Regions from separate parts of the Pseudarthrobacter sp. TAF60_1 genome, predicted to be linked through region 2. Evidence: predicted binding sites of a transcription regulator. Region 2 holds the regulator's gene; the other holds the start of a gene.

Region 1 (6,851 bases), on a different contig from region 2:
TCAAGCAGCGTGGCATCGCCAAGAATCACACCACAGGGGTGCATGGAAATATGGCGGGGCAGCCTGTCGAGGCGCTCGGTGAGGTCCACCAGCAGATCAAGTTGCTGGTTTTCGGCGAAGCCGCGCTGTTCCACCCGTCCGGCGAATTCCCGGAGTTCAGGTTTTTCAACCAGGGCTTCACGGAATTTCCGGGCCGAAAAACGCCATAGCTGTTTTGCGATCTCACCGACGTCGTCATCGTCCATGCCCAACGCCATACCAGCGTCCCTGACCGCGCCGCGCGCCCGGTACCCGTTTTGCATGCTCATCAGAGTGACCCGTTCAGCACCAAAGCGGTCGAAGATTTTCCGGTAGACGTTGTGCCGTTCGGCGCTTTCGACGTCGATGTCGATATCCGGCAACGTGGCCCTGTCCTGGGACAGGAATCGTTCGAAGATCAGGTCATGCTGCAGCGGGTCCACTTGGCTGACGTCGATCAGGTAGTTGACCAGGCTGGATGCCCCGGAACCGCGGGCGGCTGCCCGTACTCCCATGTCCAGGATCATGCGGGAGACTTCCGCCACTGTCAGGAAATAGGAGGAAAACCCGAGGTTCCGGATGATGCCCAGCTCGTGCTCCAGCCGCGAGCGCATTTCCTTGTGTGCCGGTCCGGAGATGCCTGGGAACCGCCGGCCTACCCCTGCTTCACAGCGCTGTACCAGTTCGAGGTGCGGGTCCTGGCTGATGCCGATGACCGATGCCTCAGGAACCACCGGCTGTTTCCATCCCATGTCACTCACCGGGTCTATCCGGCAGTAGTCGGCGAGCGCCTCAGTTTGTGCCATCAGTTGTTTGAGGTCAGCTGTGCCATACCCTGCGGCGCGAATGATTTCCTTGCCCAGCTGAATCATCTGCCCTGCAGATTTGAGCCAAGCCTGGCCGTTGGGTTGGAGCAAAGGTTCGGCAGCCAGTTCCGGCAGGGACTTCAGCGTCCGGGCTGAGTCGAGCACGTCCGCCGTGGCGGCGCCGTCCTCAGCGCAGTAGCGGACAGCATTGGTCAGGACGGCCGGAACATGGTGTTCCTCGGCGAGCTTAAGCATGCGCACAGCGTGGGCTGTGCTCACGGGCGCTCCGGGGGTGGTGAGCTGGGATACGACTTCCGCCACCAGGCTCCCGGCGGGCATTGCTTCCAGCCAGCGTTTGAAGAGGGTGCGTGGGCGAAGGTAGCGCCGGCCGCTCATGGCCCGGCCGACGTCGGAATCCGGGCCGATCAGGACGGTCAGGACCGGCTTGAGCGTCCGGGGGTCAAGGGTCCGGGAGGCCAGTTCGGCGCGGGTGACAGCCACGGGCACGGCTCCCCCGGCTTTGCCCGAGGTGCGGGCATGGGCATCCGATACCAGCCGGCACAGTGCACGGTAGCCCGCGCCGTTGTTGTGTCCTCGGGCAAGTACCACCACCCGGCCCGCGAGCTGCGTGCGGTGATCACCGTCGTCGTCGAAGACGGCGAGGTCCACTCCCACAATGGGATCGATGCCTGCAGCCATGCAGGCTTTGAGGTGTTTGATGGTGCCGTACAGGCCGTCCCGGTCCGTGCACGCGAGCGCGGATGCGCCGTCCGCTGCTGCAACCTGGGCGAGCTCCTCAGGCCAGGAAACCCCGTAGTGCGCGCTGAAGGCGGTGGAAACGTGGAGGTGGGTGAAGCTCATGCTGTTCGTGGCTGGAGTGCGTCGTGAATCCGCAGCAGCCGCCAGCGCCCGCTGCCGAGATGCCGGGAAAGGTCAAGGGTGAGCGGTTCCCCGGTATCGTGCGGGTCCAAGCGGACCTGGACGCGCCAGATCTCGTGGTCCACCAGACCCGGACCGCTGCCCAGAGGTGCTCGGCGCTCCTCAGCCCACCATTGCCGGCGCTCGTACCACCGCACAGGCTCTGCACACACCGTGTATTGCCGCCCGGCCCACCGGAGTTTCAGCGGCTGGCCGGAAGTGGTGCAGTCGACGTCCACGGACTCGCTGAACATACCCATGGGCGCCTCCTGAACTGAATTGGCTGATGCGAGCTACTGCCGCAAGAGCAGGGTATTCGAATACATGTTCGAATAAATCCAGTCTACGACGGTGCCCCGGCAAAACCTAGACAGGGGTGGACGGACGGGACGGCTGGGGGCAGGATTGTGGCATGAGCTCCCATGACGCACTCCTCAAGCACGTAAGCATCAAAGCCCAGGACAACACGCTCGTGGCCAACTTTGATATCGACGGCAACATACCGGGGGCGGGTGCGTACGTGGTGGGACTGGTGGCGTCGAGCCCTGACCATTCTTCCCAAAGACGGCTGGGCATTGAATTCCTGAACGGGGAGGCCATTGCCTTCTACTCGTTCTGCCATGACCAGACCGCCGAGGAAAATTATGATCTTTCCGGAGTGAGCCATTCAGGCAACACCATCACCGGAAACTTTCCCATGGCAGCAATTCAAGGCTTGGGCAAAGGGCACTACATGACGGCGTTCAGCGAGGCCGACGGCCGCGATTTCCAGGGGGGTGTCGCCGTCGAAGAAGCCCTCTAGCTTCAGCTGTTTTCTTTGTGGACTTTCATTTCAAGTTCGATAAACCCCGAGATCATGGCCCGGTAAGTTGATTCCACAATGTCCGGGTCGATGTCCTTCTTTTCCGCGGCTTCCCGCACGTGTTTAATCACCCGCTCCACCCGGCCGGGCGCCCGGACTTCGGCGTCATCGCCCTTCAGGGTGCCGGCGATCCTGATCAGGCGTTCACGTCGCGCAATCAGCGTGACGATCTGATCGTCAACTTCATCGACCGCAATCCGAACGGCAGCGAGCTGTTCCTTGTCGGCCAATGCATCCCGATCGTTTCCTTGAATTGTTGCCATCTTCTGACAGTATCGAAGCATGCAGCCCAGAGTCGACTTCATCTCGCTAGGCGTTCGCAGCGTTGACGCCTCCCGCCGCTTCTATGTGGAGGGCCTCGGCTGGCCGGTCCGCGGTGAACACGCCGGCGACGTGGTGTTCATCCAGGTTAACCACGGACTGATCCTTTCCCTGTGGGACGCCGGGCAGATGCACGCCGAAGCGGGCGTAGGTCTCCCCGGACCGGTTCCCTACATCACCCTCAGCCACAATCTTCCCAGCACGGAGGACGTGGACCGGGTGATGGCCGAAGCCCGGGCCGCCGGCGCTGAGATCGTGGCCGAGCCTGTGACCCAGCCCTGGGGCGGGTACAGCGGCTATTTTGCCGATCCGGACGGTTTCCGCTGGGAGGTTGCGTACAACCCCGGTTGGGCAGTTGACGACGACGGCAAGGTCACCGTCTAGGGGTGCAGTCACCTCCATGGCGGGTCACCGCCTGGAAAACCCGCACTGTCTAGAACAGGGCCTCCACGGGCCGGATGAGCTCCGGGGAATTGTTGCGCACGTTTCCCACCTCCCGGCCCACTGAATCCACGTGCCAGTCGGCGGCCACGTCCTTAACATGGGCGCGGACCAGGTCCACGAGGAAGGCGGCGTCGTCGATCTGCGGGTCAAGCCACGATGCCATGGTTGCCCGGTCCATGGGCAGCGGCACCCGGTCATGCAACCCCGTGAGCTTGCCGAACACTGTGGACTCGGCACCGGGGGGCGGAGTGTCCGCGGTGAGGATGGAGGTGGAGAGCATCCAGCGGGCGGGATCGCCGTCGGCCTTGGACGGGTCCTTCCACCACTCATACAGGCCGGCGAACACCAGTCCGCGCTCAGAGCCCGGATGCACGTAGTAGGGCTGCTTGACCTTGCCGGTCCCCTGCTTCCATTCGTAGTACCCGTCAGCCGGGACAGCGCAGCGGCGTGACTTCACGGCCTTTCGGAAGGCAGGCTTCTCCAGCACGCTCTCGCTCCGGGCATTGATCATCTTCGCGCCAACGCTTGGATCCTTCGCCCACGAGGGCACCAGGCCCCAGCGGGCCACGTGCAGCTGCCGCACCGCTTTATCGTCGATAAGCCGTTCCAGGACTATCGGCACATCATCCGTTGGCGCCACGTTCCACGACGGGGGAAGCTGCACATCCTCCTCGAGCTGGGCATCAAATTCGGCCAGCAGGTCCCCCACGGCCCGGGCCATCACATAGCGTCCACACATGGCTCCAGCATGCCATCACCGGTATGCCTTGTCAGCCGGGCCGTCATCCGCCGCCTCCGCCCCTGGGAATAGCCCGCCGCGGGTTACCGTTGAGGAGAAGGAAACCCCCCACAACGAATTCAGGAGAGCTCCGTGGACTTTACCCCCGAGAACGGCACCATCACCATGTTTTCCACCACCTGGTGCGGCTACTGCAACCGGCTGAAGAAGCAGCTGGACGCACAGGGCATCGGCTACACGGAAATCAACATCGAAGAGGTGGAGGGAACCGCCGAACTCGTGGAGCAGCTCAACGGCGGCAACCAGACTGTCCCCACTGTGCTCTTCCCGGACGGCACCGCCGCCACCAACCCCTCCGTGGCCGAGGTAAAGAGCCGCCTGGCGGCTTAAGTCCGGCAGCTCTTGCGGCAGCCTAGCCAACGGGCGGGCTACGCCTCCCTGCCGTACACGCTGCCGAAGTCGGCATGCTGCAGGGAAGCGTGGCCCGCGTACGCGGCAACTACCGCATCCTCAACGGCCTGGACCGTCACTCCGGGCACCAGGTCATCGGCAGCCCCGGCGGTGGCCGGGTCCCAGTCCAGGCCCAGGGCCGCATAACTGTCCGTAAGGACGGCGCGGATGGGCGCGGAGTCTTCCACCACGATCACCGAACTGAACAACCAGCCGCCGCTCACCACACGCTGCGCAGTGCCCACCAGCTTGATCCGGTGGCTGGGATCCGCTGGGTGGGTGCCGTGGACGCTGAACTCGCCGGGACAGTACTCGCCGGGGATCTCGCCGACGGCGGCCTGCACGCCGACGTCCCGAAGCACCTGCGCCAGGAGCTCACCAAAGAAACTGAACCGGCCTTTGGAGCCGGCAATCGCATCAGCCTCCGGCATGACGTGGTCAACCACCAAAGTGCCCTCATGATAGGCGGCGGCGCGCCCGCCCGCCTTACGCACCAGGGGCTCAAAGCCCTGGTCCCGGCAGGCTTGCGCAGCGGCCTCGAAGCCCGGCAGCCGGGTGTCCCGCTGGCCGAAAGCAACAGTCGGGGCAGGCCGGTACAGCCGGAGCGTGGGACCGATCTGGCCGGTCTTGGCCAGGGTCAGCAGTTCCAGGCCGAATTCCAGATCCCGCGCAGCGCCAAGAGTAAGGTCCTGCCGCACCACGGTGAGCGTCCGGTCACCCTCGACGTCCTGCATGTTGCTAAGCTCCCTTATGGTCATATTGCAATTCCTTGTTGTTGCCGCCGCGTTCGCGGTCATCGACGCCATCTGGCTCAAGCTGATGAACCCCTTCTACCGCAGCCACATCGGCGACCTGCTCGCTGACAAGCCTCACTTAGGTTACGCCGTGGCCTTCTATGTCATGTACATAGCGGGGATCCTCTTCTTCGCCCTGCGTCCGGCGCTCGACGGCGGCAGCTGGCTGACCGCCGTCGGCTACGGTGCCGCGCTGGGCGCCTTTGCCTACGCGACGTATGACCTCACCAACGCCGCCACCCTCAAAACGTGGCCGCTGCAGCTCATAGTGGTGGACATTATCTGGGGCGCCGCGCTCACCGGGCTGTCCACCCTCGCCGGCTGGCTGGTGTTCCGCTCATCCTGACCCGGTTTCGGGCAAAAGCTACCTGACACGCACGGACTGTGACGTCCCGCATCCCGCCGGGTGGCTAAACTCAGAAACCGCGGCACCCCACACTCCCCCAGGAGAGGCAATCCACTGATACGAGTCATTAGCTACAACCTTCGTAAGCACAAGGCCAGCGGGGAACTGGTGGCCCTGGCCCAGGATTTCGGCGTTGATGCCCTGTGCCTGCAGGAGTGTGACACCACTGACCTGCCGGACACACTGGGGGATCTCCAACTCGCCGATTCGACCAAAGGAAACCGGTTGGGGCTGGCCATCTACTACCGGCCGGACCGGTTCACGGCGCACGGCACAAATACCTTCGCGCTGAAGAAGTCGCTGCACGACATGGTCCTGGCACCGGCGCATGAACGGCTCATCGGCACCCGGGTGCGGGACAACGAGACCAACCACGAACTCGTCATTGCTTCCTTCCATGCGGCGCCGCTGACAGCCACCAACTCGCTGCGGCGCAACCAAATCCACGCAGCCCACAAGGAACTGCTGGGCATGGGGACCGGTCTGATGACTCTGATGGCGGGTGACTTCAACTACCCGTTCTTCACGAAGAACCTCACGGAACACATGAAGAATTCCGGGTACGAGCTCTCGCTCAGCAACCGCCGGACCTACACACGGTACAAAGTGTTCAAGGGCCACTTCGACTTTGCCACGTCACTGGGACTGAACATCGAGAACGTTGAGACGCTGCCACGCGGCGCGTCCGACCATTTGCCCATTCTGGTGACCGCCGAATACGGCCAGGATTCCAGGCCGGCGGCGCAGGAGCCCCCGGCCGCCTGACTGCACTTATGGGAGGCGTGCGTGCGGGACGACTGGATCAGCAAGGCGATACCCGGCGTTCGCGTCGCGCGGGATTACCAAAAGGCGTGGCTGAAGCCTGACCTGGTGGCCGGCGCAGCGCTGAGCGCCGCCCTGGTGCCGGCAGGAATGGCATACGCCGAGGCCAGCGGACTCCCTGCCGTGAACGGGCTGTACGCCTCCGTGGTGCCCATGATCTTCTACGCCTTGTTCGGGCCGTCGCGGGTTGTCATTGTGGGACCGGACTCCTCCCTGGCGCCCATGATCGCGGCCGCAATTCTTCCCTTGGCCGGACGCAACCCGGAACAGG
Region 2 (6,851 bases):
CCCAGGGCCTCCCCGCCGAGTCGGTCGGGCCACCCGCACCGGCCAGGGCTGCCGCGATGTGTCCGGGGAGGTGGCGCTGGACAGGAGTCCCGCCTGCCGCTCCTGAATTGTGCGTGCTGTCCACGGGAACCGGCTAGCGGCGGCCGGCGACGTCGAGGGCTTCCGGCAGGGTAAAGGCACCCGCGTAGAGCGCCTTACCGACAATTGCGCCCTCCACGCCCAGGGGCACCAGAGACCGGAGCACTTTAAGGTCGTCGAGGCTGGAGATACCGCCCGAGGCCACCACCGGCTTGCCGGTCTTCTCCACCATCTGACGCAGCAGTTCCACGTTGGGCCCCTGCAGGGTGCCGTCCTTGGTGACGTCGGTGACAACGTACCGGGAGCAGCCGGCGTCTTCCAGGCGGCCCAAAACCTCCCAGAGGTCGCCGCCTTCCTTGGTCCAGCCGCGGCCCGCGAGCGTCGTGCCACGGACGTCAAGGCCGACGGCGATCTTGTCGCCGAAGCGTTCGATGGCCTTGCGGGTCCATTCCGGGTTCTCCAGCGCCGCAGTCCCAAGGTTGACGCGGGCCACGCCCAGGTCAAGTGCCGCCTCGAGGGACTCGTCGTCCCGGAGCCCGCCGGAGAGCTCCACCTTGATGTCCAACCGGCCCACGACTTCGCGGAGCAGTTCGGCGTTGGAACCACGGCCGAAGGCAGCGTCGAGGTCCACCAGGTGCACCCACTCGGCACCCTGCTGTTGCCAGTTGAGGGCCGCCTCCAGCGGCGTGCCGTAGCTCGTCTCGCTGCCGGCCTCCCCCTGGACCAGCCGAACGGCCTGGCCGTTTACGACGTCGACGGCGGGCAGCAGTTCAAGAACCGGCAGGTCGGTTGCGGTGGTCATCTCAAATCCTCTTCAATATTCTGATGCTATGGGAGCGAAGTGTGGTGCTACAGAATCCGGTGGTGTGGCGGGCGACTAGTTGCCGGGAAGCGTCAGCAGGTAGGCCGCCAACAGCGACATTCCCGCCAGGACGTAGAAGCTGATCTGCGTCCACAGCGGTTTGCGCTGCTGCCTGAAGGACAATGCTCCGCCCATCAGGAGGCCCGCCAGGCCCATCAGGACGATGGACCACATTTAGGCCGCATCCGTGGTGGCCGGCTTGCGAAGGCCGTCCACCCAGTTGCGCAGCAGCCGTGCCCCGGCATCGCCGGACTTTTCCGGGTGGAACTGGGTGGCGCAGAGCGGTCCGTTCTCCACCGCGGCGACGAAGCGGGCGCCGTGCTCGGACCACGTCACTAGCGGCGCAGTCATCCGGGGCTGGATTACATCGAAGTTCCAGTCCTGGACGCCGTAGGAGTGGACGAAGTAGAACCGCTCGTTCTCAACGCCGGCGAATAGCTTTGAGCCTTCCGGCACCTCCACGGTGTTCCAGCCCATGTGCGGCACAACCTCCGCAGGGAGCAGCTCCACCTTGCCGGGCCACTCCCCCATGCCTTCGGCCTCGGTCCCGTGCTCAACCCCGGCTTCGAACATCACTTGCAGGCCCACGCAGATGGCCAGCACCGGACGCCCGCCGGCCACCCGCCGGCCAATCAGCCGGATGCCGTCCACGGCTTTGAGCTCGCGCATCACCGTTTCAAAGGCACCCACGCCAGGCACCACCAGCCCGTCGGCATTGAGAACATCCTCAGGCTTGGCGCTCAGGATGACCTCTGCACCGGCCCGTTCGAGGGCGCGTACCGCTGAGCGGACGTTGCCTGACCCGTAGTCCAGAACGGTGACCGTGGGTTTGCCTTGGGGCGACACCGGCTTCTTACCCGTAGCGGGATCGATGACAGCGCCATCACGAAGGATCTGGCCGGTCACAAGGCACCCTTCGTGGACGGAATCCCCTCAACCCGGGGGTCGGGTTCGACGGCGGCGCGCAGGGCGCGGGCGAAGGCTTTGAACTGCGCTTCCACGATGTGGTGCGGGTCGCGGCCGGCAATGACGGTCATGTGCAGGCAGATGCCCGCGTGCAGCGTGATGGCCTCGAAAACGTGACGGGTCAGCGATCCGGTGAAGTGGCCGCCAATCAGGTGATACTCCTGCCCGGCAGGCTCACCGCCGTGGACGAGGTACGGGCGCCCCGAGACATCCACGACGGCGTTCGCAAGGGCCTCGTCGAGGGGCACAGTGGCCTCCCCGAACCTGCGGATGCCGGCCTTGTTGCCCAGCGCGGAGCGCAGGACCTCGCCGAAGGTAATGGCGACGTCTTCCACCGTGTGGTGGACGTCAATGTGGGTGTCACCGGTGGCCTTGACCGTCATGTCAATAAGCGAGTGCTTGCACAGCGCCGTCAGCATGTGGTCGTAGAACGGGACGGACGTGTCGATGTCCGATACGCCTGTTCCGTCGAGGTTGATCTCCACAAGCACTGACGATTCGCTGGTGGCACGCTCCATGCGTGCGGTCCGGGGCTCGGCAGCATTCGATCCGGTGGAACTCATGATTATCTGGTCCTTTAACGCAGGAGTGGTGGGGCGCACTGGAGCGCCGGTACTTCAAGTCTAGGCGGGGAGCTTCGCCTGGCTGGCCAGGATGCCTTCCAGGGAGGTCAGGAAGGCTGTGGTTTCACTCTCAGTTCCGGCCGTGACCCGCAGGTGGCCGGGGATCCCGACGTCCCGAATCAGGACGCCAGCATCCAGCAATTGCTGCCACACCTCGCGCGGGCTTTCCAGGCCGCCGAAGAAGACATAGTTCGAATCAGAGGCCGCCGGCTTGAGGCCCATCCGGGTCAGTTCAGTGACTATGCGGTCCCGCTGCTCCTTGATGTCCTGGACGTCTGCCATCAGGGCAGTCCGGTGCTGGAGGGCGGCCAGGGCGGTGGCCTGGGTGATCGCGGAGAGGTGGTAAGGCAACCTGACCAGGCGGAGGGCATCCGTCACCTCCGGCGCGGCCGCCATGTAGCCGAGACGCGCCCCCGCAAGGGCAAACGCCTTGCTCATGGTGCGGGAAACGATCAGGCGCTCCCTGCCTGGCAGCAGCGTCAGGGCGCTGGGCGTTCCATCATGCGCGAACTCGTGGTACGCCTCGTCCACAATCACAATGGTCTTGCTGGCCTCGCCGGCCGCGTACACGGCCTCCACCACGTCAAGGCCGAGGCCGGTCCCGGTGGGGTTGTTGGGCGAGCAGAGGAAGACTATGTTCGGCTGCAGCTCCTTGACCTGCAATGCGGCTGATTCCGCGCTCAGGCCGTACCCTTCAGCGCGCTGACCCACGATGTAGTCGGTGTCGGTGCCGCTGGCCAGCAAGGGGTACATGGAGTACGTGGGCGGGAACCCGAGGGCCTTACGACCTGGCCCGCCAAATGCCTGCAGGATCTGTTGGAGGACCTCGTTGGATCCATTGGCGGCCCAGATGTTCGTGGCATCCAGTCCGTGGCCAAGGTATTCGGCCAGCGCTTCCCGGAGCTCGGTGAACTCACGGTCCGGGTAGCGGTTGAGCCCAACTGCGGCTTCCGTTACAGCTGCTGCGATGGCGGCCTGCACGTCCGCCGGAACGCCATGCGTATTCTCATTGACGTTCAGCAGGATGGGAACATCCAACTGCGGGGCACCGTAGGGGGTAAGTCCGCGAAGGTTGGTCCGGAGGGGAAGTCGGTTCAGACGCTCTAGCTGGTCATTCACCTGAACAGTTTAGTTCCGAAGCAGACCGCCGGAAAATGTGACGGGCGCCGGTGGACGAATCCCGTGCTTCCACCGGCCCCTCCCTGCGGCTAACGGCTGGGAACGAAAAGCTGCTGGCCGGGCACCACCCCACCGCCCGTGAGGTTGTTCAGCTGAACGATGTCCGCAATGACATCCCGGGCGTCGCGCTGGGGTGCTGCTGTGCCCGCAATGGCCCAGAGGGACTGCCCCGGCTGGACCGTCACCGTGATGGTGGGGGTGACGGACAGACCAGCTGCTGAATCCGCCGCCTTTGCCGGAGAGGTCAGAAAACCAACCAGTGAGAGAAGGACCGCAGCAAGGAGCACCAACGGGATGCCGATGAGGACTACCCTGCCCCTGCGGGTGAGCCGGAGCGGCGGCAGGGATTCCTTGCGCTGCTGGGACGTCAGGTGCTCGACGGAAACGAACTGCGGACGGGAATCCTGTGAAGCAGATATAGCTGACATGAGATGAGCCCTCCTGGACCATACTGTGCTGCCCGGCGTGGCCTCCACGTTGCCAATGCGCTAAGGCTCAGGCCTCCGCATGTAGCGGATATTCGAATCCGCCGGCAATGAGTAGAACACATATTCGAACTTTGCTTTCTCAGTTTTAGCACTTATCAACGAACATTGTCGAGACTCGCTAGAACAAATGTTTGAAAAAGCCATGTGGCTGGCCTACGTTTGGATCAAAGATCAGCCACTTGTGTAGTTGATCAGCAGGGTCTGACATTCAAAGCAGCCCGGGCATTCCGGCAACTAACGGCCGGACCGGAACCGGGGCAACCGAAAGGCATTGGCGAACATGGCAGCACCAGCCGCCGAGGGCAAGGCGACTCCGCAGGGCCGCCAGCCCCAGAGGACCCCCAAGGGGCTCACTGCCCGTCAGAAGAAGATCCTTGAAACCATCCAGCGTTCCGTCAATGACAACGGCTACCCGCCCTCCATGCGGGAAATCGGAGACACTGTGGGCCTGGCCAGTCTTTCGAGCGTCACCCACCAGCTCTCCCAGCTGGAAAAGCTGGGCTACCTCCGCCGGGACCCGAAGCGGCCCCGGGCCATGGAAGTTCTGATGCCTCTGACGCTGGACGGCGGAACCGGCAAGAACGGCACCTCGGCAAAGCCGGCAGTCCTGCACAGCGTCGGCGGTGCTGTCACCGAACTGCCCACCGCCATGGACACTGCCATGGTGCCGCTGGTTGGGCGCATCGCGGCGGGTGGACCGATCCTGGCCGACCAGGTGGTGGAGGACGTGATGCCGCTGCCCCGCCAGCTTGTGGGTCAGGGTGAACTCTTTATGCTTCGCGTGGCCGGCGACTCCATGGTGGACGCCGCCATCTGCGACGGCGACTGGGTAGTGGTCCGCCGGCAGGCAGACGCCGCCAATGGGGACATCGTTGCGGCCCTGCTGGACGACGAAGCCACTGTCAAGACGTTCCGCCAGCGCGATGGCCACACATGGCTGTTGCCCCAGAACACCCAGTACGAGCCGATCCTCGGGGATCACGCCACGATCATGGGTAAAGTCGTCTCGGTCCTGCGGTCGCTGTAGAACCGGTCGCTTCAGAACCGCTCGCGGCAGGGTCCGGACGCCCTTATTCCGGGCGCCGCTATCGCGCTCTCAGGCGCCTTTCCCGGCCAGCCTTTCAAGGGCGGCAAATGCTGTCTTGCGGTCCGTAGTGGGCCAGAAGGGCGGAAGCGCAGCGCGAAGGAAACCGGCGTAACGCTCCGTGGCAAGACGTGAATCGAGTACGGCCACCACCCCCTTGTCCCCCGTCGAGCGGATCAGCCGGCCTGCCCCCTGGGCCAGGCGGATGGCCGCGTGCGTAGCTGAGACCGCCATGAAGCCGTTACCGCCTGCCTGCGCCACGGCGCGGGAGCGGGCAGTCATAAGCGGATCATCGGGCCGCGGGAACGGAATGCGGTCAATCACCACCAGCCGGCACGACCCGCCGGGAACATCTACACCCTGCCACAGCGACATGGTGCCGAACAGGCAGGTATCGGATTCGTCGGCGAACTGCTTCACGAGCGCCGTCATGGTGGAGTCCCCCTGGCAAAGAATGCTGAGCCCGAGCCGGGGGCGCATCGCCTCAGCCGCCTCTTCCGCTGCACGGCGGGATGAGAAGAGGCACAATGCACCGCCGCCGGAAGCACGGATCAGTGCCTCCAGTTCGTCCAGCGCCGCCGGTGACGCACCGCGCCCAGGCTTGGGCAGGTGGCCGGCCACATAGAGGATTCCCTGCTTGGGGTAGTCGAACGGCGAGCCGACATCAATGCCGGTCCAACTCGGCGCGCCCTCCCCTACGAGCCCCAGTCCTCCGGCGGCCGGTTCAAACGCTGAGCCGATAGCCAGGGTTGCCGAAGTCAGCACCACGGTGTGGCCGGCGAACAACCCCTCACGCAACTTGCCGGCAACACTGAGCGGCGCGATGTTGATCAGCGGGGGGGCTGTCTCGTCGGGTTGCGAGTAGCCCTGCTGCGGGTCGAAGGAGTTGGCCCGGGAAAACCACACCACTTCGCGGTTCTCGCGGGCCACGATGAGGCGTTCGCACAGTTCAAGGATCAGCATCAGCCGCGAGCGGGCAAGCTGCCGCCCGCCGTCGGCCGTTTGGCTGCCGTCCCCCTTGGAATCTGAAAGGGCAGCCCGGCAGGCCTCCCGCAACTGATCCACGCAGTCCAACTGTTCGTCATTGAGCCCGTTGGGCAGCAGCCCGTTCGGAACCCCGGCCAGGGCGAGTTCGAGGTTGGCGGCGGCCGCATTAAGGGCATCAACAGTGATGGCGGTATGTTTACGGGCGCCCGCCGCCGCCGCGTGGACCATGGCCACGGAAAGCTGACCGGAGACCGCACCCGTGACCCTGTCCTGGAGTTCGTGGGCCTCGTCCACTACCACCACGTCATATTCCGGCAGCACGGCCAGGCCCTCAAAGGCGCTGACTGCCAGCATGGCATGGTTGGTGACCACGACGTCGGCTTCGGCCGCATCGTGGCGTGCCAGTTCGCTGAAGCACTCGGCCGCCATCGGGCACTTCTGCGCGCCCAAGCATTCCATCGACGTCACAGAGACCTGTCGCCAGGCGCGGTCGGTGACGCCGGGAAGGAGCTCGTCACGGTCTCCGGTGGCGGTCTTTTCCGCCCATTCGCGCAGCCGGACCACTTCCTTGCCCAGCTGCGAGG

What was found. The regulator LexA, encoded in region 2, represses DNA repair genes until DNA is damaged. The targets are predictions, from matches to a motif close to TCGAACANNTGTTCGA.
Region 1: AB4Y73_RS03050 (DUF6504 family protein) is a predicted target of LexA. The motif match lies at 2,059-2,074, and genes of this name have one in related genera.

What each region holds. Positions count from the first base shown of each region.
Region 1 is NZ_JBFRDI010000002.1:159,870-166,720, reverse strand. Features, by position in the region: gene AB4Y73_RS03055 (DNA polymerase III subunit alpha) at 1-1,685, opposite strand, end outside; gene AB4Y73_RS03050 (DUF6504 family protein) at 1,682-2,002, opposite strand; gene AB4Y73_RS03045 (hypothetical protein) at 2,155-2,544, shown strand; gene AB4Y73_RS03040 (chorismate mutase) at 2,547-2,867, opposite strand; gene AB4Y73_RS03035 (VOC family protein) at 2,887-3,309, shown strand; gene AB4Y73_RS03030 (SOS response-associated peptidase) at 3,359-4,108, opposite strand; gene AB4Y73_RS03025 (mycoredoxin) at 4,241-4,498, shown strand; gene AB4Y73_RS03020 (lipoate--protein ligase family protein) at 4,537-5,316, opposite strand; gene AB4Y73_RS03015 (DUF2177 family protein) at 5,309-5,698, shown strand; gene AB4Y73_RS03010 (endonuclease/exonuclease/phosphatase family protein) at 5,816-6,523, shown strand; gene AB4Y73_RS03005 (SulP family inorganic anion transporter) at 6,545-6,851, shown strand, end outside.
Region 2 is NZ_JBFRDI010000009.1:2,184-9,034, forward strand. Features, by position in the region: gene AB4Y73_RS11750 (SseB family protein) at 1-124, opposite strand, end outside; gene priA (bifunctional 1-(5-phosphoribosyl)-5-((5-phosphoribosylamino)methylideneamino)imidazole-4-carboxamide isomerase/phosphoribosylanthranilate isomerase PriA) at 134-880, opposite strand; gene AB4Y73_RS11760 (hypothetical protein) at 956-1,114, opposite strand; gene hisH (imidazole glycerol phosphate synthase subunit HisH) at 1,115-1,846, opposite strand; gene hisB (imidazoleglycerol-phosphate dehydratase HisB) at 1,843-2,469, opposite strand; gene AB4Y73_RS11775 (histidinol-phosphate transaminase) at 2,530-3,648, opposite strand; gene AB4Y73_RS11780 (LysM peptidoglycan-binding domain-containing protein) at 3,738-4,136, opposite strand; gene lexA (transcriptional repressor LexA) at 4,477-5,223, shown strand; gene AB4Y73_RS11790 (ATP-dependent DNA helicase) at 5,293-6,851, opposite strand, start outside.